DNA from 3 places in the Enterobacter sp. 6722112 genome. Region 2 is predicted to be linked to each of the others. Evidence: predicted binding sites of a transcription regulator. Region 2 holds the regulator's gene; each other region holds the start of a gene.
What was found. The regulator CRP, encoded in region 2, controls carbon source genes, mostly activating them, when cyclic AMP is high. The targets are predictions, from matches to a motif close to ATGTGANNNNNNTCACAT.
Positions count from the first base shown of each region.

Region 1 (6,494 bases), 2.3 Mb from region 2:
GGTGCTGGCGTGATTAACAGCCCGTACAAGCAGTATGACCGCGACGTTTATCCTGTCCCCGTTGTCACCTATGAAGGCGATAACTTCTGGTTCCGTGGGTTGGGCGGTGGCTACTATCTGTGGAACGATACGGCCGATAAGCTCTCCATCATGGCCTATTACGATCCAACGCACTTTAAACCAGGCGACAGCGACAGCAATGCGCTTCGTCAGCTGGACAAACGCAGAAGCTCACTGATGGCGGGGCTTTCTTACGTCCATAATACCGAGTATGGCTTCCTGCGCACTGCGCTGGCGGGCGATACCCTGGACAACAGCAACGGCTTCATCTGGGATCTGGCGTGGCTTTATCGCTATACCAACGGCGCAGTGACGCTGACGCCGGGTATCGGTGTGCAGTACAGCAGCGAGAATTACAACGACTACTACTATGGCGTGTCTAAAGCGGAGTCTCGCCGCAGTGGTCTGAAGAGCTACAGCGCGGATGATGGCTGGGACCCGTACCTGGAACTCACCGCCTCGTATAACTTCCTCGGTGACTGGAATGTGTACGGTACTGGCCGTTACATTCGTCTGAGCGATGAAGTGAAAGACAGCCCGATGGTCGACAAGTCCTGGTCTGGCATCTTCTCCGTGGGTGTGACCTACAAGTTCTGACCAGAACGTGATGCATTAAAACGGGGCGCTAGCGCCCCGTTTGTTTTTTTATGATGCCTGAACAATATTAGCGCTTCACAATCTTGATCGTCTGGCCTAAGCGGGACGGTTTTTCTTCGCTGGTTTTCTGCGGCGCGGTCACGCACGCGGTTTCCACGCACACGAAGGTCTTGTAACCGTCATCCGGGATATCCGCCATGCTGACGGAAAGGGCAGGGCCCGGGTTCCAGCCCACCACGTTGCTGTGGTGGTGATGAACCACATCAATACCGCGGTTCAGCGCGCTGTCGTGGATGACGCTACAGGCTTCCGGGTGCAGATACACGCGGTCGGTACGATCCGGGAAAGTCTGCACGCCGTCGTCCAGCTTGCCTTCTTTCGCGTTATCCACTTTGTCGATAAAGGTATCGCCAAGTCCGCTCACCTTAACGGCCTGAATGTCGCCTACGTTGAAATAGGTGTGCAGGGCGGACGTTGTTTCGAATTCGCCGTGCGCTTCCAGTTCAATTTCGCAGGTTTTACCCAGCTTGAAGCGGGCATACAGGGTGAACTCATGTGGCCACAGGGCGCGCGTTTCATCATTCGCCTGGAGTTCAAAGGTCAACACCGCACCGTTTTCATCTTCGTTGTGGGCTTTCAGCGTCCACTGCTGGTTACGGGCGAAACCGTGTGAGGGTAAACCCTGCTGCGCTGACGGGCCAAACCATGGCCAGCAGATCGGTACGCCGCCGCGGATCGCCGCCCCTTTTTTGAACGAGGTGGCCTCGCTCAGCCACAGGCCTTCTTCTTCACCTTCTGGTTTCCAGGAGAGCAGATGGGCGCCATTGAGTGCTACGGAGGCTTTAACGCGCGGATGATCAACAACGATGATATCAGCACCGTCGATCTGACGGCGGGAGAGCACAGGGTTAAGTTGTTCGACTACCGGAAGTGCAAAAATTTTATTAATCATTAAGCAATCCTCTGTCTAAAAACAATAAAAAAGGCGACCGAAGTCGCCTTTTAGGATCAAGCACTCATCTCAACTTATTTGGAGATGTGAGCGATCAGGTCCAGTACTTTGTTAGAGTAGCCAGTTTCGTTGTCGTACCAGGAAACCAGTTTCACGAAGTTGTCGTTCAGTGCGATACCTGCTTTAGCATCGAACACGGAAGTGCACACTTCGCCGTTGAAATCGGTAGATACAACGTCGTCTTCGGTGTAACCCAGAACGCCTTTCATTGGGCCTTCGGAAGCAGCTTTGATTGCTTTCTTAATTTCTTCATAAGAAGCAGCTTTTTCCAGACGAACGGTCAGGTCAACAACGGATACGTTAGGAGTTGGAACGCGGAACGCCATACCAGTCAGTTTGCCATTCAGTTCTGGCAGTACTTTACCTACTGCTTTAGCAGCACCGGTAGAAGATGGGATGATGTTCTGAGCCGCGCCACGGCCGCCGCGCCAGTCTTTGTGAGACGGGCCATCAACGGTTTTCTGAGTAGCGGTGGTTGCGTGAACGGTAGTCATCAGACCTTCGATGATGCCGAAGTTGTCGTTGATAACTTTAGCCAGCGGTGCCAGGCAGTTGGTGGTGCAGGATGCGTTGGAAACGATGTCCTGGCCAGCGTAAGTTTCGAAGTTTGCACCGCGAACGAACATTGGGGTGTTGTCTTTGGAAGGACCAGTCAGAACAACTTTCTTCGCACCCGCAGTGATGTGTTTACGTGCAGTTTCGTCGGTCAGGAAGATACCGGTAGCTTCAGCTACAACGTCAACACCGATTTCGTTCCATTTCAGGTTAGCTGGGTCTTTCTCAGCAGTAACGCGGATGGTTTTGCCATTAACAACCAGGTGGCCGTCTTTCACTTCAACGGTGCCGTCGAAACGACCGTGAGTTGAGTCGTACTTCAGCATGTACGCCATGTATTCAGCGTCCAGGAGATCGTTGATACCAACGATTTCGATGTCAGAACGTTTCTGAGCAGCACGGAAAACAATACGGCCGATACGGCCAAAACCGTTGATACCTACTTTGATAGTCATATATTCCACCAGCTATTTGTTAGTGAATAAAAGGTTGCCTGTAAAATTACAAAAACCTTACGCAGCGTCAAGCGGAATCGTGTCAATCATTGCGACAAATCAATCCTGTGACTAACGTTTGTGCGACTGACTCGCCTCACTTTCCCTTTGAGCTAGCAACCACATGGGGGCTGCGCCCGGAATTTTAAAGGCCTCGCAGGATTAAAATGTGAAATTGATCACAATTGCCTGACCGCCTTTTCGCGACACATAAGTTTAGAACAAAAGTGCACGCGCGGGTGTTAATGTTTTGTTAGAATCTGGGTTAAAAGATGTCTGTTTCAACAGCGAGATGTAAGCATATGTCGAACCAACGTAACCCCGACGATTTGAAAAAAAACCTTACAGAGATGCAGTTTTACGTGACGCAAAATCACGGCACAGAACCGCCGTTTTCCGGGCGTTTGCTGCACAATAAACGGGAAGGCGTCTACCACTGCCTGGTGTGTGATGCACCGCTGTTTAACTCCCAGACGAAGTACGATTCTGGCTGCGGCTGGCCGAGCTTTTACGAGCCTGTCAGCGATGATGCGATCCGCTACCTGACGGACACCTCGCACGGCATGGTGCGCACCGAAATTCGCTGCGGGAACTGTGACGCCCATCTCGGGCATGTCTTCCCGGATGGCCCGCAGCCGACGGGGGAGCGTTTCTGTGTAAATTCGGCTTCCATGAGCTTTACCGATGATGAAAACGGCGACCATACCAAGGGTTGAAAAAACGATTCAGCAAATTATTCCTTTGAAAGGGAGAGATCATGAATATTGATGACATGATTGCAGGTATGACCCCGGAGGTTTATCAGCGTCTGGTAACGGCCGTTGAGCTGGGAAAATGGCCGGACGGTGTGGCGCTCACACCTGAGCAAAAAGAGAACAGTTTGCAGCTGGTGATGCTGTGGCAGGCGCGTCACAATACCGACGCCCAGCACATGACCATCGACACTAACGGTCAGATGGTGATGAAAAGCAAGCGCGAGCTGAAAGAAGAGTTCGGCATCGCGCCGAAGCCGATTGCGACCTTCAAATAAAGCTCCCATGTAGGCCGGGTAAGCGCTAGCGCCACCCGGCACACTACATCTTAGTGCGGGATCCCAAGCGACTCCGCCAGCTGTTTCGCGAGCTGGTTTTCGTCGTCAGCACCGTACTCCCAGAACATGGCGCCAGCCAGACCTTTCTCCTTAATGTAATCCGCTTTGATCGCCACGGAGCGCGGGTTCTCATAGGAAATCGCAAACAGCGCCTTCCCGTCGGCGGATTTCACCGACAGCCACGGCACCTTCGCCTGTTCGTCCCAGTGCTCGGTAAAGCGTTTCTGCGGATCGTTCAGCAGCTTGCGGACGATATCGTTGTATTTCACATAGGTATCTTTGGTCAGATCATAGCCAAGCGATTTGAACAGGCCCAGTTCCTGCGGCCCGAAGTAGGGCTGCGTCACCGGATTGTTCTGCGCGTCCGATTTGCTCCAGTCGATACCCGGTTCAACGGCGCGCTTCGGCACGCGCCCATAGAAACCAATTCCGAGGTTCATCTGCTGCGGCTTCAGCCCGGCGGCCAGATAGTTATTCACCACAAAATCGACGCTGTACTTGTCTGCGGCAGCCACCGTTGGCCAGGCGCTGGAGTCATACAGATTCGCGTTAAAATACTGAGTACCGTACGCCATGTCGTAGGTCATCAGGTTGATGTAATCGAGCAGGGGGGCAATGGCTTTCACATCCACCCAGCTTTTCGGACTTTCCGCATTCGCGCCCACCGCAATCGTGACCAGCTTTTTCTTACCGAACGCGTCACGCATCTCTTTTAACAGCGCGGTGAAATTATCCCGGTCGGCAGGGGTGCTCTCGACCAGTCCCCACGCGCCGTTGACCGGATATTCCCAGTCCAGGTCGATCCCGTCCAGGCCGTATCTACTGACGATCTCCTGCGCGGAGCGAATAAATACCGCGCGACTCTCTTTGGTTGCCGCTGCGCCAGAAAAACCACGCGCGCCCCAGCCGCCAACGGAAAGCAGGACTTTCAGGTTCGGGTTTTGTTTACGAAGCTGAGGAAGTAACGCCAGATCGGATGCCACCTTAGGTGATAACCAGATTTGATGCAGTTTTGCCGGATCTTTCAGCGCGGCGTTGGTTTCGTCTTTCTCGTTGTTATAGACCAGACCAAACGAGTAGTTGAGGTGGGTGATCTGGCGGACGTCGAGTTTATTAATATCGCCACCCGGTCCGGCGGTAACATCGCCACCCCCATTGAAGTAACCCACGGACATCAGGGGCGCGGCGGAAGCCAGTGACGCGCAAAGCAAGGGTAATGCTGCCAGCAAGGGCAAACGTTTCATATAATTTCCTCTTTGACTGAATAAAAATAACCACGCCACAGAAAAGGCGTGGCGAAAAAACAGCCTGAAGAGAATAGCATCGCCGTTTCGCTTGTGATGCGAGGGAGTTCACTTTATGGGGATTGGGAAAGAAATGCCGGGTAAGGCGAAGCCGCCACCCGGCTAAAAAAGCTTACGCCTGCGTCTCCAGCCAGTCAGCCAGCGTATACAGCGTTGCGCCTTCTGCGGCCATATCCATAAACGCCTGAGCGCTGTCATGCGGCTGAATATTCACCCCGCGACAGCCGTCGGTGATGACATTCACGGTATAGCCCAACTGGAGCGCATCCAGCACGGTGAACTTCACGCAGTAATCCGTCGCCAGGCCCAGCACAATCAGCTCGGTGATCTCATGGTGGCGCAACCACGCGTCCAGCGCCGTCTTCTGACGATGACCGTTATCAAAGAACGCGCTGTAGCTGTCGATGGTTGGGTTTTCACCTTTGTGGAACACCGCGTCGATGGCCTTCTGGTTCAGCAGCGGATGCAACTCAGCGCCCTCCGTCTGCTGCACGCAGTGATCGGGCCAGAAGGTTTGCGCCAGCCCGTCCAGATCGCCCTGGCTGTAAGGCTCAACGTTGTGCTGGCTGGCAAAGCTGCCGTGGTTTGCCGGATGCCAGTCCTGACTCGCCACCACCGCTTCACCACGAGCTTTACACCACTCAATCAGCGAATTCGCGACGTCTACGGTGCTGTCGCCTTCGGCAACGGCCAGCGCACCGCCCGCACAGAAATCATTTTGCAAATCGACCAGTAACAGGGCGCGTTGCTTCATGGGACCTCCTTATTCGTCCGGCGTCAGTTCACCGCGCAGGTTTTGCATCATGGCGTGGCGAATGGAATCAATGTCCAGATCCTGACTCAGTAAATAGTGAAGTTTAGTCAGCGTTGCCTCAACGGTCATATCGAAACCACTGATCACCCCAGCGTGCGCCAGGGCATTGCCGGTGGCGTAGCCGCCCATATTGACCTTACCGGACATACACTGGGTGAGGTTGACCACCACAATCCCGCGATCGCTCGCCTCCTGAAGCTCTTTCAGGAATTCACCGTTCTGCGGGGCGTTACCCACACCATAGGAGCGCAGGATCAGCGCCTTCACCGGCTGGCGCAGGAAGTTGCGCACCACGTCGGCGGAAATACCCGGATAAATCGTCACCACGCCGATCGGCTGCGGGGTGATCGGGTGAACGATCAGTTCGCCTGCGGTATTTGGTGCGGGCGGCGTGCCCAGACGACGGATATGGATCCCCGCTTCCAGCAGCGGTTGTAGGTTAGGTGAGGCAAAAGCGTCAAAGCCGTCGGCGTGCGCTTTGGTAGTGCGGTTCCCGCGATACAAACGGTTATTGAAGAACAACGACACTTCGTTAATCGGATAATTGGCCGCCACGTACAGGGAGTTA
Region 1 covers NZ_JBZWGR010000007.1:1,585,293-1,591,786, forward strand. The annotation lists gene AC4OVU_RS09080 (MipA/OmpV family protein) at 1-657, shown strand, start outside; gene AC4OVU_RS09085 (D-hexose-6-phosphate mutarotase) at 725-1,609, opposite strand; gene gapA (glyceraldehyde-3-phosphate dehydrogenase) at 1,684-2,679, opposite strand; gene msrB (peptide-methionine (R)-S-oxide reductase MsrB) at 3,021-3,434, shown strand; gene AC4OVU_RS09100 (YeaC family protein) at 3,476-3,748, shown strand; gene chiD (chitinase ChiD) at 3,799-5,052, opposite strand; gene pncA (bifunctional nicotinamidase/pyrazinamidase) at 5,225-5,866, opposite strand; gene ansA (asparaginase) at 5,876-6,494, opposite strand, start outside.
Region 1: msrB (peptide-methionine (R)-S-oxide reductase MsrB) is a predicted target of CRP. The motif match lies at 2,886-2,903, and genes of this name have one in related genera.

Region 2 (6,494 bases):
TCGGCAACCACCACAAAATCAATCCACGAGCCCGGAATATCCACACGCGGCAGGTCGCACTCGTCGTCCACCAGCTCGTTCACCTGCGCGATGACGATGCCGTCATGGAACGCGGCGGCTTCCACCAGCGCCGGAGTATCTTCGGTACTCGCCCCGGTATAGAGGTTGCCTTTGCGGTCCGCTTTAAAACCGGCAATCAGCGCCACGTTTGGCGATAGGTCGACGTATAAACGTGAGTAGAGTTCGATGTAGGTGTGAATCGCCCCGATTTCGAGCTGACCATCCTCCAGCAATTGGGAGATTCGCAGGCTTTGCGTACCGGAGAAGGAGAAGTCCAGCTTGCGGGCGATGCCTTTCTCAAAGATGTCCAGATGTTCGCTGCGGCCCACGCTCGGCATGATCATATGCAGATCGTGCACGATTTGCGGGTTCACTTCCGCCAGTGAACGGGAAAGGAAATCCGCCTGCTTCTGGTTGTTGCCTTCCAGAACGACTTTGTCGCCTGGTGCGATCAGTTTTTCCAGCATGGCGACAAGATCGCCGGTTGGCAGTACCTTGCCCTGCACCGGTACGGACGCCAGACGACGCGCTTTCTCACTGCGTCGGGTGTTCCATTGCCGGGTGGGTGTTTGCCCAGATAACATTATTAACCTCCTGATTCAGCACATCATTCTGATTTGCTTAACGTTGAGTAAAGTGTGCGCTCTGGTGAGAAAGGCATCAATTAAGCGTAGAGCCAAATCATTAGCCTGAGAGTAATAATCAAGGTAAATATTTGTGATCGGGATCAGTTCATGTTTCGGAAAAACGGGCTAAACGGGGTACAATTCGGAAGGTATAGTTAATTTCTGACAAGAATCAGCATCGCCCTTATGACCCAAATCATTCCCTCAGACTTCGACATTGCAGCCGAAGAGAGCGCAGAGTTCGTGCCCATGCGCGGTGTGGCTAACCCTCACCTGCAAACCATGCTGCCGCGCCTGATCCGCCGCAAGGTACAGTTCACCCCGCACTGGCAACGGCTGGATTTGCCGGACGGCGATTTTTTGGATCTCGCCTGGAGCGAAGATCCGGATCGGGCCAGACATAAACCCCGTCTGGTGGTGTTTCACGGTCTGGAAGGCAGCCTGCACAGCCCTTACGCACACGGTCTCATTGAGGCGGCGAAAGCCCGCGGCTGGCTTGGGGTAGTGATGCATTTTCGCGGATGCAGCGGCGAGCCTAATCGTCAGAAACGTATTTATCACTCGGGTGAAACCGAGGACGGTACCTGGTTCCTGCGCTGGCTAAGAGACAATTTCGGCGAGGCGCCAACGGCAGCGGTGGGGTATTCGCTGGGCGGCAATATGCTGGCCTGCCTGCTGGCGAAGGAGAGCGACGCCGTACCGCTGGATGCGGCGGTGATCGTCTCTGCGCCCTTTATGCTGGAGCAGTGCAGCTATCATATGGAAAAGGGGTTTTCGCGAGTGTACCAGCGCTACCTGCTCAACCTGCTGAAAGCCAACGCCGCGCGCAAGCTGAAGGCCTATCCGGATACGCTGCCTGTGACGCTGCAACAGCTCAAACGCGTGAAGCGCCTGCGCGAGTTTGATGATTTGATCACCTCGAAAATTCACGGCTTTGCCGATGCGATTGACTATTACCGTCAGTGCAGCGCCATGCCTTTACTGAACCAAATCACGAAACCTACGCTGATTATCCACGCCAAAGATGATCCGTTTATGGATCACCACTCGATTCCGGCGCCCGATCATCTGCCGGCCAATGTGGAGTATCAGCTCACCCAATTCGGGGGACACGTCGGCTTTGTCGGCGGCACGCTGCGTCGGCCAAAAATGTGGCTTGAGACGCGTATTCCCGACTGGTTAACGGCTTATCTGGACGGTAAATAATGATTATTCCCTGGCAGGATCTCTCTCCCGACACGCTCGATAATCTGATTGAAAGCTTTGTCTTGCGCGAAGGCACCGATTATGGTGAACATGAACGTTCGCTTGAACAAAAGGTCAACGATGTTAAGCGCCAGCTTAAAAGCGGCGACGTGGTGCTGGTATGGTCCGAACTGCATGAGACGGTCAATATCATGCCACGCAACGCGTTTCACGGCTGATCTTTACACTTTTCCAGTCAGGGAGTTGCTATGTCTGCCAGACATCCGGTTATTGCCGTTACGGGTTCGAGTGGGGCGGGAACCACTACCACCAGCCTCGCCTTCCGCAAGATCTTCGCCCAGCTTAACTTACGGGCGGCAGAGGTAGAAGGCGACAGCTTTCACCGCTACACGCGCCCGGAGATGGATATGGCCATCCGCAAGGCGCGCGATCTGGGTAAACACATCAGCTACTTCGGCCCGGAGGCCAATGACTTCGGCCTGCTGGAGCAAACCTTCCGTGAATACGGGCAAAGCGGTACCGGGCAGTCCCGCAAGTATCTCCACACCTACGATGAAGCCGTGCCCTGGAACCAGGTCCCCGGCACGTTCACGCCCTGGCAGCCGCTGCCGGAACCGACTGACGTGCTGTTTTACGAAGGATTGCACGGCGGCGTGGTGACGCCTCAGCACGACGTGGCGCGCCACGTGGATTTGCTGGTGGGGGTGGTGCCGATTGTTAACCTTGAGTGGATCCAGAAGCTGACGCGTGACATGAGCGAGCGCGGCCATTCGCGAGAGGCGGTCATGGACTCGGTGGTGCGCTCCATGGAAGATTACATCAACTTCCTGACGCCGCAGTTCTCCCGAACCCACATTAACTTCCAGCGCGTCCCCACCGTGGACACCTCTAACCCGTTCGCTGCAAAAAGCATCCCGTCGCTGGACGAGAGCTTTGTGGTGATCCACTTCCGCAACCTGGAAGGCATTGATTATCCCTGGCTGCTGGCGATGCTACAGGGTTCGTTTATTTCGCACATGAATACGTTAGTGGTACCGGGCGGAAAAATGGGGCTGGCAATGGAGCTGATCATGACACCGCTGGTGCAGCGGCTGATGGAAGGAAAGCAGATCGCGTGAATTGTTTTGCCCGGTGGCGCTGCGCTTACCGGGCCTACGGGCGTGCTTTTGTAGGGCGGGTCAGCGAAGCGCCACCCGCCAAAAATTAAGCCGCGATCACTTCATACGAATGGGTGATTTTTACCGCTTTCTCCAGCATTAACGCCACAGAGCAGTATTTTTCCGCAGACAGGTCAACCGCACGCGAGACCGCCGCGTCCTTCAGTTCTTTGCCGGTGACGATAAAGTGCAAATTAATATGCGTGAACAGGCGGGGCGCCTCTTCACGACGTTCCGACGTCAGCTTCACTTCACAATCGGTCACGTCATGACGGCCTTTTTGCAGGATCGACACCACGTCGATCGCACTGCATCCGCCTGCCGCCATCAGCACCATTTCCATTGGGCTTGGCGCTTTATCGCCGGAGTTGCCATCCATCAAAACCTGGTGCCCAGAAGCAGACTCGCCCAGGAACGTTAACCCTTCAACCCATTTCACACGCGCTTGCATATTCACTCACTCCAACGTTGCATTTTTTATGACAGATTACGTGTACGTTACATTTCTCGCAACGGAAGGCGACCTGCGTCATGCTGAAGCGAGACACCAGGAGACACGCGGCGAAAGCTATGCTAAAACACTCTGGATGCTACAGTAATACATTGACGTTACACATGTATGCAGAGGACATCAAACTTTACTGGCTGCGAAACGTTACGACAGCCGACTTCCCAGGTATGGGTAAGAATTCGATTGCAACCCCAGAGTCCGGATGCATCTTATGACTCTGGTGACAGCTTATAACAGAGGATAACAGCGCATGGTGCTTGGCAAACCGCAAACAGACCCGACTCTCGAATGGTTCTTGTCTCATTGCCACATTCATAAGTACCCATCAAAGAGCACGCTGATTCACCAGGGTGAAAAAGCGGAAACGTTGTATTACATCGTTAAAGGCTCGGTGGCCGTGCTGATCAAAGATGAAGAAGGGAAAGAGATGATCCTTTCTTATCTGAACCAGGGCGATTTTATCGGTGAACTGGGCCTGTTTGAAGAAGGCCAGGAACGTAGCGCCTGGGTTCGTGCAAAAACAGCATGTGAAGTGGCTGAAATTTCTTACAAGAAATTCCGTCAGCTGATTCAGGTCAACCCTGACATCCTGATGCGTCTTTCTTCCCAGATGGCACGCCGTCTGCAAGTGACCTCTGAGAAGGTGGGTAACCTCGCCTTCCTGGACGTGACCGGTCGTATCGCGCAGACGCTGTTGAACCTGGCGAAACAGCCAGACGCCATGACCCACCCTGACGGTATGCAAATTAAAATTACCCGTCAGGAAATCGGTCAGATCGTCGGCTGCTCCCGTGAAACAGTGGGCCGTATCCTGAAGATGCTGGAAGACCAGAACCTGATCTCTGCCCACGGTAAAACTATCGTGGTCTACGGAACCCGTTAATTTCGGTCAAACGGCGTGCCGCCGCAGGGTGGCACGCCGTTTTTGTCTCTACTCCTCATGTGGCGCAGGCTGATCTATCACCCGGAAGTTAACTACGCACTACGACAAACGCTGGTGCTGTGTCTTCCCGTGGCCGTGGGCCTGATCCTCGGACATCTTCAGCAAGGCCTGCTGTTTTCCCTCGTGCCCGCCTGCTGCAACATTGCCGGTCTGGATACGCCGCATAAACGCTTTTTTAAACGTCTGATTATTGGCGGCTGCCTGTTTGCCGGCTGTAGCCTTGCCGTACAACTTTTACTGGCCCGCGACATTCCTCTGCCGTTGATCCTGACCGTGCTGGCGATGACGCTCGGCGTCACCGCCGAAATCAGCTCGCTGCACGCCCGCCTGCTTCCCGCGTCGCTGATTGCCGCCATCTTCACCTTAAGCCTTGCGGGCAATATGCCGGTGTGGGAGCCATTGCTGATTTACGCCCTCGGCACGCTATGGTACGGGCTGTTTAACTGGTTCTGGTTCTGGCTGTGGCGGGAACAGCCGCTGCGCGAATCCCTGAGCCTGCTCTACGTGCAGCTTGCTGAATACTGCGAAGCAAAATACACCCTGCTCACTCAACATACCGACCCGGAAAAATCCCTGCCGCCGCTGCTGGCGCGCCAGCAAAAAGTGGTGGATCTGATCAGCCAGTGCTATCAGCAGTTGCACATGCTTGCCGCCAACAAAAATCATGAATACAAGCCGCTGCTGCGAACCTTCCAGGTCGGGCTGGATTTGCAGGAGCATATCTCCGTCAGCCTTCATAATCCGGAAGAGGTGCAAAAGCTGGTGGAGCGCAGCCATGCGGAAGCGGTGATCCGCTGGAACGCGCAGACCGTCGCGGCCCGCCTGCGGGTGCTGGCTGACGATATCCTCTATCACCGCTACCCGACGCGCTTTAACATGGACAAACAGCTCGGCGCGCTGGAAAAGATTGCGCGTCAGCACGCGGATAACCCGGTCGGGCAATTTGCTGCCTGGCATTTCAGCCGCATCGCCCGGGTGTTACGCACCCAGCGCCCGCTTTATGCCCGGGACCTGATGGCCGATAAGCAAAAACGGCTGCCGCTGCTGCCCGCGCTCAAAAGCTATCTATCACTGAAATCTTCCGCCCTGCGCAATGCCGCGCGGATCAGTGTGATGCTGAGCATCGCCAGCCTGATGGGAATGGCCCTGCACCTGCCGAAACCCTACTGGATCTTAATGACCGTGCTGTTTGTCACCCAGAACGGCTATGGCGCCACGCGGGTGCGCATTCTGCATCGGGCGGGCGGTACGATGGCGGGGCTGATTATCGCGGGCGTGACGCTGCACTTTCACGTGCCGGAAGGCTATACCCTGGCCGGTATGCTGGCGATCACGCTGGTGAGCTACCTGATCATCCGCAAAAACTACGGCTGGGCGATGGTGGGCTTTACGGTCACGGCGGTGTATACCCTGCAACTGCTCACGCTTAACGGGGAACAGTTTATTATTGCCCGGCTGGTCGATACGCTAATTGGCTGCCTGATCGCCTTTGGCGGCATGGTCTGGTTGTGGCCGCAGTGGCAAAGCGGGCTGCTGAGGCAGAACGCCCACGACGCGCTCGAAGCCGATCAGCAGGCCATTCGTCTTATTCTGAGCGATGACCCGCAGCCCTCTCCGCTGGCCTACGAGCGCATGAAGGTCAACCAGGCGCATAACGCCCTGTTCAACTCCCTTAACCAGGCCATGCAGGAGCCGGGCTTTAACGCGCACTATCTGGCTGACATGAAGCTGTGGGTCACGCACAGCCAGTTTATCGTCGAGCACATCAATGCCATGACGACGCTGGCGCGGGAGCACACGATGCTGACGCCGGATCTGGCGCAGCGCTATTTGCAGTCGTGTGAAATTGCGTTGCAGCGCTGTCAGCAGCGTCTGGAGTATGACGCGCCGGGCGAGTCAGGGGATTCGAACATTCTGGAAGCGCCGGAGACGCTGACCCATGGGCCGATGAGCACCCTGGAGCAGCATTTGCAGCGCGTGCTGGGGCATCT
Region 2 covers NZ_JBZWGR010000007.1:3,900,288-3,906,781, forward strand. The annotation lists gene mdcA (malonate decarboxylase subunit alpha) at 1-644, opposite strand, end outside; gene AC4OVU_RS20245 (hydrolase) at 873-1,892, shown strand; gene AC4OVU_RS20250 (YheU family protein) at 1,892-2,110, shown strand; gene AC4OVU_RS20255 (phosphoribulokinase) at 2,141-3,010, shown strand; gene AC4OVU_RS20260 (OsmC family protein) at 3,096-3,500, opposite strand; gene crp (cAMP-activated global transcriptional regulator CRP) at 3,811-4,443, shown strand; gene AC4OVU_RS20270 (YccS/YhfK family putative transporter) at 4,501-6,494, shown strand, end outside.

Region 3 (6,494 bases), 2.4 Mb from region 2:
TGGTGGTGGCCGTAGACCAGGAAGGTGGGCGTGTGCAGCGTTTCCGCGAAGGGTTTACCCGTTTACCCGCCGCGCAATCTTTTGCTGCGCTGCTGGGGATCGAAGAGGGCGGTCAACTGGCGCAGGACGCCGGCTGGCTGATGGCCAGCGAGATGATCGCCATGGATATCGACATCAGCTTCGCCCCGGTGCTGGACGTAGGACACATTAGCGCGGCAATTGGTGAGCGTTCGTATCATGACGATCCGCGTATTGCGCTGGCAATGGCGACGCGCTTTATTGACGGTATGCATGCTGCGGGCATGAAAACCACCGGCAAACATTTCCCGGGCCACGGGGCGGTGACGGCGGATTCCCATAAAGAAACCCCGCGCGATCCGCGCCCGGAAGCAGACATTCGCGCTAAAGACATGTCGGTTTTCCGCTCGCTGATCGCTGATAACAAGCTGGATGCCATCATGCCTGCGCACGTCATCTACAGTGAGGTCGATCCGCGTCCGGCCAGCGGCTCTCCGCACTGGCTGAAAACCGTACTGCGTCAGGAATTAGGCTTCAATGGCGTAATTTTCTCTGACGATTTATCCATGGAGGGGGCGGCAATTATGGGTAGCTATGCCGAACGTGGGCAGGCTTCGCTGGATGCGGGTTGCGATATGATCCTCGTCTGCAATAATCGTAAAGGGGCGGTGAGCGTGCTGGATAACCTGTCGCCGATCAATGCTGAACGTGTTACACAATTGTATCATAAAGGTTCATTTAGTCGTCAGGAGCTGATGGACTCGGCGCGCTGGAAAACGGTAAACGCCCGGCTTGAAGCCCTGAACGAGCGCTGGCAGGCACATAAAGCAGCCCTTTAATTCATCCCGGAAGGCGTAGCGTGGTGAGACGATGATCATTTATTTACACGGTTTTGACTCAAACAGTCCTGGTAATCATGAGAAAGTGCTGCAATTGCAGTTTATCGATCCGGATGTCCGGCTGATCAGTTACAGCACACGTCATCCGAAGCATGACATGCAGCATCTGCTTAAAGAAGTGGATAAAATGTTGCAGCTCAATATCGACGATCGCCCGCTGATCTGCGGCGTGGGGTTAGGAGGATACTGGGCAGAGCGCATCGGTTTTTTGTGCGATATCCGTCAGGTCATTTTTAATCCTAACCTCTTTCCGAACGAAAACATGGAAGGCAAAATCGATCGCCCGGAGGAGTACGCCGACATCTCAACTAAATGCGTGAGCAATTTCCGTGAAAAGAACCGCGATCGGTGTCTGGTGATCCTCTCCCGCAACGATGAAGCGCTGAACAGCTCCCGCGCCGCCGAGCTTCTGCACCATTACTACGAAATTGTCTGGGACGAAGAGCAGACCCACAAGTTCAAAAACATTTCCCCGCACTTGCAGCGTATTAAAGCCTTTAAAACGCTGGGCTGATCTCCCTGAACCTGATAAAGGCCCGGTACGTGAAAGCGTACCGGGCCTCTTTTTTGTCAGAGTTGTCTACTTTTAAACCATCAAAACTTGATACATATCAATTTTGGTATGACCAATGCGCCTGACGTGCTATTCTCAATGAATCTGAATGGTTTCAGCGCAGTAACCTGTTGTTAATTAAGGGTTATTTATATAACTTTTAATTAACAATTGGTTAATAATTTGAGGGGGTCACGTTGACTACGCCATTGAAAAAGATAGTGATTGTCGGCGGTGGTGCTGGCGGACTGGAGCTGGCGACACAGCTGGGTAAGAAGCTGGGTCGCGGTAAGAAAGCCAAAATCACGCTGGTGGATCGTAACCACAGTCATCTGTGGAAGCCGTTACTGCACGAAGTGGCGACCGGGTCGCTGGATGAGGGCGTGGATGCGCTGAGCTATCTGGCGCATGCGCGTAACCACCACTTCCAGTTCCAGCTGGGTTCGGTGGTGGATATCAATCGTGAAAACAAAACCATCACGCTGGCTGAGCTGCGTGATGATAAAGGCGAGTTGCTGGTTCCTGAGCGCAAGCTGGCCTATGACACGCTGGTGATGGCCCTGGGCAGTACCTCCAATGATTTCAACACCCCAGGCGTAAAAGAGCACTGCATCTTCCTGGATAACCCGCATCAGGCGCGTCGTTTCCATCAGGAGATGCTTAACCTGTTCCTGAAGTACACCAATAACATGGGTGCTAACGGCAAGGTCAACATTGCTATCGTGGGCGGCGGCGCAACGGGCGTTGAATTATCGGCGGAGTTGCACAATGCGGTCAAACAGCTGCACAGCTACGGCTACAAAGGGCTGACTAACGAAGCGCTGAATGTGACGCTGGTGGAAGCAGGTGAACGTATTCTGCCTGCGCTGCCGCCGCGTATTTCCGGCGCGGCGCACAACGAGCTGACCAAACTGGGCGTGCGCGTGCTGACCCAGACCATGGTGACCAGCGCGGATGAGGGCGGCCTGCATACCAAAGACGGCGAATATATCCAGGCCGACCTGATGGTTTGGGCTGCGGGGATCAAAGCGCCTGATTTCATGAAAGATATCGGTGGGCTGGAGACGAACCGCATTAACCAGCTGGTGACAGAGCCGACGCTGCAAACCACGCGCGATCCGGACATCTTCGCCATTGGCGACTGTGCCTCCTGCGCACGTCCGGAAGGCGGATTTGTACCGCCTCGCGCCCAGGCCGCGCACCAGATGGCAAGCCTCGTGCTGCATAACATCCTGGCGCAGATGAAAGGCAAACCGATGAAAGCCTATGTCTACAAAGACCACGGCTCTCTGGTGTCGCTCTCAAACTTCTCCACCGTGGGCAGCCTGATGGGTAACCTGATGCGCGGCTCCATGATGGTGGAAGGGCGCATCGCCCGCTTCGTGTACATTTCTCTGTACCGTATGCACCAGATTGCGCTGCACGGCTACTTCAAAACCGGCCTGATGATGCTGGTTGGCCGCATCAACCGCGTGATCCGTCCACGCCTGAAGCTGCACTAATTTCTCTCTCCCTCCGGGCCCTCCGGAGGGAATTCTTAGCACATCATGCTGTGCATTTCCCTCCTGACGCTTAAGAGTTCTCTTAAACCCACGTTGTCCCGGTCAACAGCCCTGATTTTGATCCTTTATCTTATTGGCGAAGCGTTTATTGCGCTGCAAAATTGCTACCAATTGCAACAAAGGAGGAAGTCCCGTGAATAAATCAATGTTGGCGGGTATAGGGATTGGCGTCGCAGCTGCGTTAGGTGTGGCTGCCGTTGCCAGTCTGAACGTACTTGATCGTGGCCCGCAGTATGCGCAGGTGGTTTCCGCTACACCGATCAAAGAGACGGTCAAGACGCCTCGTCAGGAGTGCCGTAATGTTTCTGTCACCCACCGTCGTCCGGTTCAGGATGAAAACCGTATCGCTGGCTCCGTGCTGGGCGCGGTTGCTGGTGGGGTGATTGGTCATCAGTTTGGTGGCGGCCGTGGTAAGGATGTCGCGACGGTGGTTGGTGCGCTGGGTGGCGGTTATGCCGGTAACCAGGTACAGGGCGCGATGCAGGAAAATGATACCTACACCACAACGCAGCAGCGCTGTAAAACCGTGTATGACAAGTCTGAAAAAATGTTGGGCTACGACGTAACCTACAAAATTGGCGATCAGCAGGGCAAAATCCGCATGGATAAAGATCCTGGCACGCAGATCCCTCTCGACAGCAACGGTCAGCTGATACTGAATAACAAAGTGTAAAAAAGATGTTCTCTGAACTTAGCTCCTCATGCGCTCAGGCTGAGGAGCTTTTTTTTGCGTCAGAGTTTAAGAAGTTCAGGCCACAGGCGCAGCGTTGTTTGCGTAATCCCCTGCAATTTTTCCAGCGTCGCGCCTTCACGGGCGCTGATGGACATCCCCTGTAAAATACAGCTCAGATACTGGGAAAGCTCCTGCGGACGGCAATGCGCCGGTATTTCGCCGCGCTGCTGACGCTGAGCCAGAAACGTGCTGAGCGTCTCCTCCTGCATCGCATGTCGCGATTTGACCGTGTTGGCAATCTCTTTAGACGATGCCGCGAGGGTCGCGGAGGTGTTGATCATAAAACAGCCCGCAGGCGTGTCCTTGCTGGTATAGCAGGTCGCGATTGCCGTGAAATAATCCTGCAATGCCTGCTCAACCGTTTTTTCTTCGCAGAACAGCTGGGCTTCATGTTTTGCCGCGAAGCGCGCGATGTATCTGTCCAGAACGGCCCGGAATAAGCCTTCTTTGTTGGTGAACTCTGCGTACAGGGTAGGGGCTTTCGCGCCCGTTGCTTCCACGAGATCGGAAAGCGACGTGGCTTCATACCCATGCTGCCAGAAGAGCGTCATGGCCTTATCGAGCGCCGCATCCCTGTCGAACACTTTTGGTCGGCCACGGCTTTTCTTCGCGCAACGCGTGACATCGGTTGTCATGTGCCGTTGGTCCTCTGTTGTTTTGTTGAATAGTCATTATAAAAATAAACGTCTGCAACGACCAGCGGTGATTTCTGAAAAATAATTTAATTTTATCTTTATGAAATATAAGGCAAATGAAATTAATTTAACGACCATTATAAAAATGGGTTGACGTGTGACCTGGATCACATCTATCATTTACCTATCGATCGTTAACTAAATAACTAACGACCACTACATCATCTGCCTAAAGGTATAAAATCATGAAAAACGTTAAAACCCTCATCGCTGCCGCCGTTCTGAGTTCACTCTCTTTCGCAAGCTTCGCTGCTGTTGAAGTGCAATCCACGCCAGCAGACCAGCAGAAAGTCGGTACCATCTCTGCCACTGCCGGGACTAATCTGGGCTCTCTGGAAGATCAGCTGGCACAAAAAGCTGACGAAATGGGTGCGAAATCATTCCGCATCACCTCTGTGACCGGTCCTAACACCCTGCACGGTACCGCTGTTATCTACAAATAAGCGTAACGCAACCCTCCGTTATGCCACTGCAATAAAAAACGCCCTGCTGATGCAGGGCGTTTGTCGTTATTACTGCTTTACATTGATTGCTGAGCAACCTCATGATGCCGCGTGACATCGGTTGGCATCCCCGAGCGCGCTTCCATCGCCCGCTCCATCACCGCGCCATCGGTATTGGCATTCGTTTTAAAGCTCACCATCGAGGCATTCAGATTAATCGGCAGCGTCTGCGGATCGTCATTGATGTTTTTCGATAGCGGCTGGTGGATCTCAACCAGACGGACGCCACCCGGCTCTTCAGACACTTTAATCGGCGTATTAATGATATTCACTTTCGTGCCAGGGGCGATCACGCGGTAGAGCGTTTTGATATCGTCATCGCGCAGGCGAATGCAGCCGGAGCTGACGCGCATCCCGATCCCGAAATCCGCATTCGTTCCGTGCAGAAGATAAACCCCACCGTATGCCGCCAGGCGAATCGCATGGTGCCCCATCGGATTATCCGGGCCAGCAGGCACCACGGCAGGCAGGTCGATACCTTGAGCTTTATAACGGGCGCGAATGTTTGCCGTCGGGGTCCAGGTTGGATTAGCGCGCTTATCAGAGACGGTGGTGACCATGGTAGGCGTGAGCGTATCGCCCCCCAGCTGACCAATACCGATAGGGTAGACGGTCACTTCGTTCTTGCCCGGCGGGTAGTAATACAGACGCAGCTCGGCGAGGTTAATCACAATGCCCTGACGCGGCGCGTCCGGCAGGATGGTTTGCAGCGGAATCGTCAGTACGCTGCCTGCACGGGGCACGTATGGATCTACGCCCGGGTTGGCCTGCAACAGCGCCAGGAACCCGACGTTATATTTTTTGGCAATCGCTTCCAGCGAACCGCCATCGTTTTCAACCACGTGAAAGCGGTTTTCACCTACGACATTGCTGCCGGCAGGCGGAAGAGGCCAGGTATTGGCGCGAGCAGGGAGCGCGACGGCAACCGTCGCGGCCAGCGCAAACAGAGTTAACCAGCGGGTAAAACGCGAAGAAATCATCATTATCATAATCCATACAAATGATAAGGTTATTGTTTTATAAGGCGTTAATGATAATTATGGCGAATGTATAGTCGGGAAGTTCGGGCGAAGTGCAAAGAGTTTGTAAATTGTCCCCCCGCCAGCCGGGCGCTGGCGGGGGATACCGTTATGCGATGGCGTTCTCTTCCAGCTGACGCATAAAGTTACGCACCCAGTCCATGCGGGTTTTACGTTCCGTCAGATCCTGAGTGAATTTCAGACGCGTCGGGCCATCAAGACGGAAATGCTGCGGCTGTTTTTGCAGGAGGCCAATCAGCCACATCGGATCGACGTGGTTCTTCTCGGCAAACTCAATGACGCCGCCTTTCTCATTGCCTTCAAGCTTGCGAATGCCCAGCTTCTGCGCCTGCTGACGCAGGCGGGCAATATCCAGCAGGTTGCGCGCCGCATCGGGCAATATCCCAAAACGGTCAATCAGTTCGACTTTGATCTCTTCCAGCTCGCCTTCGCTTTTCGCGCTGGCAATGCGTTTGTAGAACGACAGACGGGTATTCACGTCAGGAATAAAA
Region 3 covers NZ_JBZWGR010000007.1:1,533,493-1,539,986, forward strand. The annotation lists gene nagZ (beta-N-acetylhexosaminidase) at 1-857, shown strand, start outside; gene ycfP (alpha/beta hydrolase YcfP) at 889-1,431, shown strand; gene AC4OVU_RS08825 (NAD(P)/FAD-dependent oxidoreductase) at 1,668-2,972, shown strand; gene AC4OVU_RS08830 (glycine zipper 2TM domain-containing protein) at 3,166-3,705, shown strand; gene AC4OVU_RS08835 (TetR/AcrR family transcriptional regulator) at 3,765-4,400, opposite strand; gene bhsA (multiple stress resistance protein BhsA) at 4,646-4,903, shown strand; gene ldtC (L,D-transpeptidase LdtC) at 4,981-5,946, opposite strand; gene mfd (transcription-repair coupling factor) at 6,092-6,494, opposite strand, start outside.
Region 3: bhsA (multiple stress resistance protein BhsA) is a predicted target of CRP. The motif match lies at 4,556-4,573, and genes of this name have one in related genera.